Regions from separate parts of the Mesorhizobium sp. B2-5-3 genome, predicted to be linked through region 1. Evidence: predicted binding sites of a transcription regulator. Region 1 holds the regulator's gene; the other holds the start of a gene.
The links. The regulator LexA, encoded in region 1, represses DNA repair genes until DNA is damaged. The targets are predictions, from matches to a motif close to TGTTCNNNNTGTGTTCNG.
Positions count from the first base shown of each region.

Region 2: the regulator LexA is predicted to act here: its motif matches at 2,030-2,047, upstream of FJ867_RS00785 (helicase-related protein).

Region 1 covers NZ_VFUS01000011.1:52,221-57,725, forward strand. The annotation lists gene gltX (glutamate--tRNA ligase) at 1-395, opposite strand, end outside; gene FJ867_RS22965 (ComEC/Rec2 family competence protein) at 499-2,949, shown strand; gene lexA (transcriptional repressor LexA) at 2,943-3,686, opposite strand; gene FJ867_RS22975 (TetR/AcrR family transcriptional regulator C-terminal domain-containing protein) at 4,153-4,830, shown strand; gene kynU (kynureninase) at 4,827-5,505, shown strand, end outside.
Region 2 covers NZ_VFUS01000001.1:147,261-152,765, forward strand. The annotation lists gene FJ867_RS00775 (acetyl-CoA C-acetyltransferase) at 1-651, shown strand, start outside; gene phbB (acetoacetyl-CoA reductase) at 771-1,496, shown strand; gene FJ867_RS00785 (helicase-related protein) at 2,215-5,505, shown strand, end outside.

The sequences.
Region 1 (5,505 bases):
GGGTCGCGGTCACGCCAGCTTCCGTCATAGCGCGGCGGCAGGCCCTTGACCCGCGCCGCGTCGCGCATTGCCTCAAGCTCGGCAGGGGTCTCGTAGCTGTAGTAAGCCTTGCCCATGCGCACCAGCTCCTCGGCCACCTCGCGATGGCGCGGCGCGCGCTCGAACTGCGAGACGGCGTCGCCGTCCCAGGTGAGGCCGAGCCAAGTCAGTCCTTCGAGAATGGCTGCTGTCGCCGCATCGGTGGAGCGCTCGCGGTCGGTGTCCTCGATGCGCAGCAGCATCGTACCGCCGGTGTGCTTGGCGTAGAGCCAGTTGAAGAGCGCCGTACGCGCGCCGCCGATGTGCAGGTAGCCGGTGGGCGAGGGGGCAAAACGGGTGACAACCTTGTCGGACATACAACTCTCGGGAAACGTCTGGAGCGGGGTGCGGATCACACGCACTTTCGCGCGTCGCGCGTTCATGTAGCATAGGGTGTCGAGGGCGCAAGGGGCAGACCCGATGGCTGGAGCGGGCCGGGGCGCGGAGGAAGGCGAGGACGTCGTTGCCGGCGTCAGCGAACGCTCTCTTTTTGCCATGCCCGCGCCCGCCTCATTGCCGCTGGCGTTGCCGCCCCTACAGCAGCCGGGCAAGTCGCCGCCGGCGGATGTTTCCACGCCGCCCGGCATTCCCGCAGCCGGCGCGGCCGTGCGTCTGCGCCGTGAGTTCGGCCGTGCTTCATGGCCTCGTCTGCGCAACGGCGTGGCCAGAGCGTCCGAGCTCGAACTCGATCGGGGCATAGGCTTCCTGCTCGTCCCGGTGTTCCTGGCATGCGGATCGATTGCGTATTTTTCGTTGGCGGCGGAGCCGGGCTTTGCCAAGCCTGTCGCGGTCGCGATCCTGATGTCGCTGTGCGCGCTCGTTTCACGCTCATGGCCGAAAACGCATCTGTGCTTCATGGCGGCGCTGTTGTGCGCGCTCGGCATGCTCGCCGGCAAAGTCGAGACGTGGCGGGCGGGAACGCGGATGCTGGGCTCGGAGATCTCCACGCAAATCACCGGCCGCGTCGTTTCGGTCGACCAGATGGAGACCGGCCGCATCCGGCTGACCATCGATGTGACATCGACCGCGCGGCCGAAACTACGCTACGCGCCCGAGCGCGTTCGCCTTTCGGCACGCAAGGTGCCGGCTGAAGTGACGGCCGGTTCGCTCGTGACCGGCTATGCCAGGCTGTTGCCGCCGACCGGACCGGTGCGGCCGGACAGCTACGACTTTTCCTTCGACAGCTACTTCGCCGGCATAGGCGCCAGCGGCTTCTTTCTCGGCAACCCCAAAATCGTCTCAGCCGATGACAGGCCGCTGTGGGCCGCCCTTTCAGCCGCCATCGAGAGTGCTCGCGAAAGCATTGCCGACCATATCAGGGGCAGCATCGGCGGTGCCGAGGGCGAGATCGCCGCGGCGCTGATCGTGGGTGTGCGCGCCGGGATTCCCGACGAGATCAACGAAGCGATGCGACGCACCGGCATCTACCACATCATCTCAATTTCCGGGCTGCACATGGCGCTGGTCGCCGGCACCGTCATGGGTCTGCTGCGTGGCGGCTTCGCGCTGTTTCCGAATTTTTCCTCCCGCCGGCCGGTCAAGAAATACGCGGCCGCGGCGGCACTTTTCTCGATCGCCGCCTATCTCGTCATTTCGGGCGTCGTTGTCGCCGCCGAACGCAGCTTCATCATGCTGGCGGTGATGCTGATCGCCGTTCTGTTCGATCGGGCGGCACTCACCATGCGCAATCTGGCTATTTCGGCGATCGCCGTCATCGTGGTGTCGCCGCACGAGGTGGTAGGGCCGAGCTTCCAGATGTCGTTCGCCGCCACCGCGGCCCTGGTGGGCGCCTATGCCGGCTGGTCGGATCGCAAAGCCGACAAAGCGCGGACCCCGCCGCCGCAACGGACCTTGCCCGGCCTCCTGACGCGAAAATTGCTGCTGGCGACAGGTGGGCTCGCGATGACCTCGATTATCGCGGGAAGCGCCACGGCGCTTTTCGCCATCTGGCATTTCCAGCGCGTGTCGCCGCTCAGCCTGTTCGCCAATCTTGCCGTCATGCCGATCGTTTCGGTCGTGATGTTCCTTGCGGTTGCCAGCGCGCTGCTGATGCCGTTCGGGTTCGATGGACCATCCCTTTATCTGATGGGGAAGGGACTGACCGCGATGATCGCCATATCAGGATGGATCTCGCAACGCTCGCCGGTCGACGCGGTCGGGTTGATTTCGCAGCAATCCGTCCTTCTGGTGGCGATCGCCCTGGTCATCGCGACGATGGCCACGACATGGCTGCGGCTGGCGGCACTTCCCTTCGCGCTCGCCGGCCTGTTGACCGTCTCGGACACGCGCACGCCGGACGTGCTGATTTCGGAGGATGCCCGCCTGGTGGCGTTGCCGATCGGCGGCGGCGAGCTCGCGATCAACCGGGCGCGCCCGAACGAATTCACCGTCGATAATTGGAAACGCGCGCTGAAGTCCGAAACCATCGTTGCGCCGGAACTGTTCGACAGCGGAGACCGACAGTTCGACATCTTCGATCCCGCGCAACTTCCGGCGGGAGCGCCTTTCTATTGCTTCACGGGCCTGTGCATGGCCCGGCATACCTCGGGGGCGATCATCGCGCAGGTGGAGGATCGCAAGGACGCCTGGAGGGCCTGCTCCTATGCGGATCTGATCGTCATCAACGACCCCGCAGGCTACGATCCCTGCCACAATCCGCTGGTTCTCGTCATCACCAAGCGGCAGCTCGCTCGTAAGGGAAGTGCCGCCGTCTTCTTCGACCAGCAATCGGCGACGGCACCGGCACGGGTCAGCTTTGCCGTCGACAGGCCATATCGGCCTTGGCACGAACAGCGGAAATTCTCACGCGAGGCAAGGGGACTGCCGCCTTACCGTAAACCCGAAAAGCCCACCGCCGACCCCGCTCAGTAGCGCCTGATCAGGCCGACCAGCTTGCCTTGCACCTTGACCCTGTCCGGTCCGAAAATACGTGTTTCATAGGCCGGATTGGCAGCCTCGAGCGCAATCGAAGCACCCTTTCGGCGGAAGCGCTTCAGCGTTGCTTCCTCCTCGTCCACCAGGGCCACGATGATCTCGCCGGGACTTGCGGTGTCGGCATTGCGGATGATGACCGTGTCGCCGTCGAAAATGCCGGCCTCGATCATCGAATCGCCCTTGACCTCCAGCGCATAGTGTTCGCCGCCCATGATCATGTCAGGCGGCACTGAAATGGAATGCGTCTGATGCTGGATGGCGTCGATCGGCACACCCGCTGCGATGCGACCCATGACCGGGATCGACACCGCTGAAACCGCATCGTCGTCATTGCCGGCAGCGGGCAGACGCGAAGACGTCGCCGGCTTGATCTGCCGGCTAGGGCTGCTGCCCTGTCCGAGGCTGCCCTGGATGACGCTCGGGGAGAACTTCTTTGCCGCGTTAAGACCCGGCGCGATCGAGTCCGGCAGGCGCAGCACCTCCAGCGCGCGCGCCCGGTTGGGCAGGCGGCGAATGAAGCCGCGCTCCTCCAACGCCGTGATCAGCCGATGAATTCCCGACTTGGAGGCGAGGTCCAGCGCTTCCTTCATCTCGTCGAAGGACGGCGGAATGCCGCTTTCCTTCAGCCGTTCATGGATGAACATCAAGAGTTCATGTTGCTTGCGCGTGAGCATGGCGGCCCCCAAAGGCATTGCACGAAGGGTCTGGAACCAGAATCAGAAAACAAACCCAGAACAAACACTATCTGTTCCAGTTGTGTTCCGCAACCATTTAAAGTTTAATGAATTTCTTAAGGCGACGGAAACGAAATGCCCTCCCGCAGCCAGCATCCTGCCAGCGCGGTCCGTCGTCAATGCGCTCCCGGGCCCTTTGAAACTATTTTGGTTAATGGCCTGTGGCCCGACCGGTCTCCACTCTTGGCACAAGCCTGCAAGCTGGGTGACCGGCAGGTGCGGGGTGCGTTTGGGCGGATTAGAAACCCCTGCGGCTCGTGAACGAAACGAAACCAAAATGCCAACTTCCGCCGGAAAACGGCCAGACACCACCACTGGTCGCGATGGGCTGCGTTCGCTCGCTCCTTGCTTCCCGTTCGCTTGACGAAACCGTATAATAATGTACGGTTTTCGAAGAGGAACACCAATGATCACGCCGAAGCAGGCCGCGCGACGCGAACGGATAGAGGAGGCCGCCTATGCGGTGCTCCGGGAAACCGGCTACAAGAGCGCCTCCCTGCTTGCTATCGCCAAGCGGGCATCGGCCTCGAACGAAACCCTCTACAACTGGTACGGCAACAAGCAGACCCTGTTTCGATCCTTGATCGAAGCCAATGCGGGAGAGGCAAGGAAGCTGCTGGAGGACGCCCTTCACCAGGCGCGCGATCCGCTCGAAACCCTGAACTTGCTCGGGCCAGTCCTGCTGACCCTCGTGACGGGCGACAAGGCGGTGGCGCTCAATCGCGCCGCGGCCGGCGACGTCAACGATACAGGCACGCTTGGCCAATCGATCGCGCAATTCGGCCGCAATACCATAATGCCGCTTGTTGGCGACCTGCTTCGAACCGCAAGTCGGGCCGGCCTGATCGCCTGTGACGATCCTGCCGAAGCCGCCGACATCTACATCAGTCTTTTGATCGGCGATCTCCAGGTTCGCCGGATCGTTGGGGTGCTCGAGGAACTGCCTCGGGCGGAAATCGAGCAAAGATCGAACCGGGCGTTCACCCTGTTCTTGCGCGTCTATGCGGCCAGCCCTTGCCCGGGCGGCAAAACAGCCGGCCCGTTTCCAGGGCGCTCTTCTCACCGAGGAACATCGCGACCATGAGCAAAATTCCCGATCTCGCAGCGATCGAGGCAATGGACACCGCGGATCCGCTGCGTGCCATGCGTGACCGCTTCACCTTGCCCCAGGGGGTGATCTATCTCGACGGCAATTCGCTGGGCGCCGCTTCGCCCGCCGTGTTCGGCGAGCTGCAGAAGGCCGCCACGCAGGAGTGGGCGCAGGATCTCATCCGCGCCTGGAACACCGCCGGCTGGTTCGACATGCCGGTCGAACTCGGCGACCAACTCGGGCGCCTGATCGGGGCCGCCGCCGGCCAGACGGTGGTCTGCGATACCACCTCGATCAACATCTACAAGGTGCTGCATGCGGCACTCGGGATGCGGCCGGACAGGTCAGTCATCGTCGCCGAGGGGGACAGCTTTCCGACCGATCTCTATATGGCCGAAGGCGTTGCCTCGACGCGGCCGGGCACGGTGCTGCGGCTCGAGGGTGTCGATGCGCCGACCATAGAAGAACTGATCGACGAGCGGGTCGCGGTCATCCTGGTCAACCACGTCAACTACAAATCCGGGCAGTTGCGCGACGTGGCCGCGCTGACGCGGACGGCACATGATGCCGGCGCGCTGATTGTCTGGGATCTCTGCCATACCGCCGGCGCCTTGCCCGTCGAGCTCGACCGTTCGAATGCCGATTTCGCCGTTGGCTGCACCTACAAAT
Region 2 (5,505 bases), on a different contig from region 1:
CAGTTCGCGCTGGCCTCGCAGAACAAGGCCGAGGCCGCGCAGAAGGCCGGCCGGTTCAAGGACGAGATCGTCGCCTTCACCATCAAGGGCAAGAAGGGCGATACAATTGTCGACCAGGACGAATACATCCGCCATGGCGCGACGCTGGATGCCATGACCAAACTGAAGCCGGCCTTCGACAAGGACGGCACTGTGACCGCCGCCAATGCCTCCGGCATCAACGACGGCGCCGCCGGCGCGCTTTTGATGAGCGAAGCGGAAGCTGCCAGGCGGGGCATCACCCCGCTGGCGCGCATCGTCTCCTGGGCGACCGCGGGCGTTGACCCGGCGATCATGGGCACCGGTCCGATTCCCGCCTCGCGAAAAGCGCTGGAAAAGGCCGGCTGGTCGGTCGGCGATCTCGACCTGATCGAGGCCAACGAGGCTTTCGCCGCGCAGGCCTGCGCGGTCAACAAGGACATGGGCTGGGATCCCTCGATCGTCAACGTCAATGGCGGCGCCATCGCCATCGGTCATCCGATCGGCGCCTCTGGCGCGCGCATTTTCAACACGCTGGTCCACGAGATGCGCCGAAGAGGTGCCAAGAAGGGTCTCTCCACCCTGTGCATCGGCGGCGGCATGGGCGTCGCCATGTGCGTCGAAGCGCTCTAAAAGAGAAGTGAACGGGGAGTAGCGAATAGGGAAGAACGGCGTCGGCGCAATGGGATATCTGATCCCTACTCGTCATTCGCTACTCCCTGTTCACTCTCCCAACCAAAGGGAGGGAGCGCATGACCAAGGTTGCAATCGTCACGGGCGGATCGCGCGGCATCGGCGCGGCAATATCGATGGCGCTGAAGGAAGCCGGCTATTCGGTTGCCGCCAACTACGCCGGCAATGATGAGGCGGCGAGCAAGTTCACGGCCACAACCGGCATCAAGACCTACAAATGGTCGGTCGCCGACTACGACGCCTGCGCCGCCGGCATCAAGCAGGTCGAGGCCGATCTGGGCCCGGTCGCGGTGCTGGTCAACAATGCCGGCATCACGCGCGACGCCATGTTCCACAAGCTGACGCGTGAGCAGTGGAAGGAGGTCATCGACACCAATCTCTCCGGCGTTTTCAACATGACGCATCCGCTGTGGAGCGGCATGCGCGACCGCAAGTTCGGCCGCGTCATCACCATCTCCTCCATCAATGGCCAGAAGGGCCAGGCCGGCCAGGTCAACTACTCCGCGGCCAAGGCCGGCGACATCGGTTTCTCGAAGGCTCTGGCCCAAGAAGGAGCCCGCGCGGGCATCACCGTCAACATCATCTGCCCAGGCTATATCGCCACCGAAATGGTCCGGGCGATCGATGAGAAGGTGCTCAACGAACGCATCATCCCGCTAATCCCGGTCGGGCGCCTCGGCGAGCCGGAGGAGATCGCGCGCTGCGTCGTCTTCCTCGCCTCCGAGGACGCCGGCTTCATCACGGGATCGACCATCACCGCCAATGGCGGCCAGTACTTCGCCTGAGGTCTCGCCGGGCTGCCGGCTTCCCGGTGCCGATTGAAGGAGGGCTCGTTCGCCATCCGCTTCGGATGTCCGTGACGCCGTCCGATGACGGCTGTCGGCCTGCTGTTCCAATCCGGCACGCAAAGGTTAATGGCGGCAGCGGGTATTGTGCAAAACTGCCTGGACAAGCTGTGCATTGTCGGTGGAAAACCTGTGCGCAACACTACATCTTGTCGTGAACAAACAGGGAAAATCCCGACATCGCCGATTCGTCGCCCTTTCGTTCCATGTTTGGCCGCAATGTTAACGAGAGCAGTTGCAATCGCCTATCAAACTGTTAATTTCTACTAAGAAAGTTCAACAATTTCATAAGCTTGGATGAAGCAAGGCGGGCTGCCACACGGCTTTGCCAGCGAAAGTTAACGGCGGCTCTCGCCTAGCATGAAACGGGCCAATTCCGTGATTCAGCATGTGGTAAGGATCATCAGCCAAAACTCCACATCTAGCCGTGAACAAAACCTGAATCCGGGCGAGTCAGCGATTCGTCGCCGATTCGTTCCAGACTCGTTCCAACCCTTAATCAGCAGCCGAACCGAAGCTCGACGGAGGTGACTTCGAACCGCCAGCGGAACATTCCGCTTTCGCTTCGCGCCTGAAATCCCTATGTGTCGCCTGTCATACGCGCCACCCAAGGCGTGCTCCCGACAATGAGAGGCCAGAAAGCCTTATTTCCGAGCCGATGAACATCCATCCGAAACCCACCGAGCCGCTGATCCTATCGGGTCGCGACGTGACTGCCGTGCTTGGGCCGACCAACACAGGCAAGACCCATCTCGCCATCGAGCGCATGGTGGCGCATGAAAGCGGCATCATCGGCCTGCCGCTCAGGCTCTTGGCGCGAGAGGTCTACACCCGCGTCTGCGAAAAGGTCGGTGCCCACAAGGTGGCGCTCATCACCGGCGAGGAGAAGATCCAGCCGCCAGGCGCCAGATATTCGGTCTGTACCGTCGAAGCCATGCCGCGCGAGACCGATGCCGCCTTCGTCGCCATCGACGAGGTGCAGCTTGCCGGGGACCTCGAGCGCGGCCACATCTTCACCGACCGCATCCTGCATCTGCGCGGCCGCCAGGAGACGCTGCTGCTCGGCGCCGCCACCATGCACGGCATCTTGCAGCGCCTGTTGAAAGGCGTCTCGGTGGTGACACGACCGCGGCTGTCACATCTGGCCTATGCCGGTTCGAAGAAGCTGACCCGCTTGCCCCGGCGCACAGCGATCGTCGCCTTCTCCGCCGACGAGGTCTATGCCATCGCCGAACTGATCCGCCGCCAGCAGGGCGGTGCGGCCGTCGTGCTTGGCGCGCTCTCGCCCCGCACCCGCAACGCCCAGGTGGCGCTGTTTCAGTCGGGCGACGTCGACTATCTCGTCGCCACCGATGCCATCGGCATGGGCCTTAACCTCGATCTCGACCATGTCGCCTTCGCCCAGAACCGCAAGTTCGACGGCTATCAGTATCGCAACCTGACGGCGGCCGAACTTGGCCAGATCGCCGGGCGCGCCGGCCGGCACCTGCGCGACGGCACCTTTGGCGTCACCGGCCAGGTCGACCCGCTGGACGAGGAATTGGTCAAGAAGATCGAAAGCCACGACTTCGACCCCGTGAAGGTTCTGCAGTGGCGCACAGCGCGTTTCAATTTCGCCAGCCTCGACGCGCTGAAGCGCTCGATCGAGACCAATGCCCCGGTGGAGGGCCTGACCCGTGCGCTGCCGGCAGTCGATGCGCAGGCGCTTGAGCACCTGTCGCGTGACGAGGACATCAGGGCGCTCGCCACCGACGCAAGGCGCGTCGCGCTGCTGTGGGAGGCCTGCGCGCTCCCCGACTACCGCAAGATAGCGCCGGCCCAGCACGCCGACCTCATTGCGTCGATCTACATGGACCTCGCCAGGCATGGCCATGTCGACGAGAATTACATGGCCGAGCAGGTGCGCCGCGCCGACACCACCGAGGGCGACATCGATACGCTGTCGCATCGCATCGCCCAGATCCGCACCTGGACATTCGTGTCGAACCGGCCCGGCTGGCTGGCCGATCAGGCACACTGGCAGGAAAAGACGCGCGAAATCGAAGACAGATTGTCGGATGCGCTGCATGAGCGGTTGACGAAACGCTTCGTAGACCGCAGGACTTCCGTCCTCATGCGGCGCCTTAGAGAAAATACCATGCCTGAAGCCGAAATAAGCCCAACCGGAACCGTCCTCGTCGAAGGCCACCATGTCGGCGAGTTGCAGGGGTTCCGTTTCACCGCCGATCAGAGCGCTGGCGGCGAAGACGCCAAGGCCGTGCGCGCGGCCGCCCAGAAGGCGCTGGCGGCGGAGTTCGAGGCACGCGCCGAACGCTTCGGCGCCTGCGCCAATGGCGACATCGCGCTCGGTTCCGACGGCACGCTGCGCTGGATCGGCGCGCCGATCGGCACGCTTGTTGCCGGCGAGGACGCGCTGAAGCCGCGCCTGGTGCTTTTGGCCGATGAACAGCTGACCGGCCCGGCGCGTGACAAGGTCGCGGCGCGTGCCGAGCGCTTCGTCAATTTCCAGATCGAATCCCTGCTGAAGCCGCTGGTCGATTTGAAGAATGCCGAGCAGATATCGGGTATCGGCCGCGGCATCGCCTTCCAGCTGGTCGAGAATTTCGGCCTTATCAATCGCCGCGACATCGCCGAGGAGATGAAGTCGCTCGACCAGGAAGGCCGCGCGGCATTGCGCCGGCTGGGCGTGCGCTTCGGCGCCTATCATGTCTTCGTGCCGGCGCTGATCAAGCCGGCGCCCGCGGGATTGGTGACGTTGCTGTGGGCGCTGAAAAACGACGGCAAGGACAAGCCCGGCTTCGGCGACGTCGTCCATGCGCTGGCATCGGGCCGCACCTCGGTGGTCATCGATCCGGCTTTCGACAAGGCCTTCTACAAGCTTGCCGGCTACCGCAATCTCGGCCGCCGCGCCGTGCGCATCGACATTCTGGAACGGCTGGCCGACCTGATCCGCCCGGCGACCAACTGGAAGCCCGGCCTCGGCCAGCGTCCGGATGGCGCCTATGACGGCCAGTCTTTCATGGTGACGCCGCCGATGATGTCGATTCTCGGCGCCACGGCCGATGACATGGAAGAAATCCTGAAGGGTCTTGGCTACCGTGCCGAGCCGAAGCCGGCGGCCGAAGTCAAGGCACGGCTGGAAGCGCAGGACAATGCCGCCCGGGAAGCCGTGGCGGCCAAGCTGGCAGCGGAAGAGGCCGCGCGCACCGAGCAGGCCAAGGCGGCGGAGGCGGCTGCGACGGACACGCCTGAGGAGACATCAGCGGAAGATCCGGAAACTGCGACTGCCCAGACCGCCGTCGAAATTCCTGCTGAACCCATTGCGGAACCGGCCGAAACTGTTGCGGAAGAACAACCCGAAGCTCCAGCCGAAGCTACGGAAGAGGTTGCGCCTGTAGCAGAAGCCGTGCCTGAGACTCCTGCCGCCGAAAGCGCCGACGCTCTCACTTCCCCCTCGACGGGGGAGATCGCGGAGCGAGGCGAGGAGGGGGACAGCGCCGACGCTCCCCAACAGGGACCCGCTGCGGAAGCCGAAGAGCCTAAGCCGATCCTGTTGTGGCGGCAGGGCCGCTTCGACCAGCGGCCTCGTCACCGTCACCACGAGAACCGCGCCCGGCCGCGCAACGGCCAGGCGGCGCGCTCCGATGCCCCGGCGGATGCCGCTGTCGGCCAGCCCGGCACCCGGCCCGCCCATGAAGGGCGCCGCGATGGCGCCGGCAAGCCGCGTTTCGATCGCTCGAAGTTCAAGCCCAGGCCGCAAGGCGAAGGCGGGGAACGGCGGGAGGGAAAGCCGCAGGGCGAGCGTTCTGACCGCCGTGAGGGCCGGCCGGGCAGCAGGCCGGAAGGCAAGGGCGGCCCGCAAGGCGGCAAACCCTCGTTTCAGGCAAAACCGCGCGAGGAGCGCCCGGTGCGCTTCGATCCCGACTCTCCCTTCGCCAAGCTCGCCGCT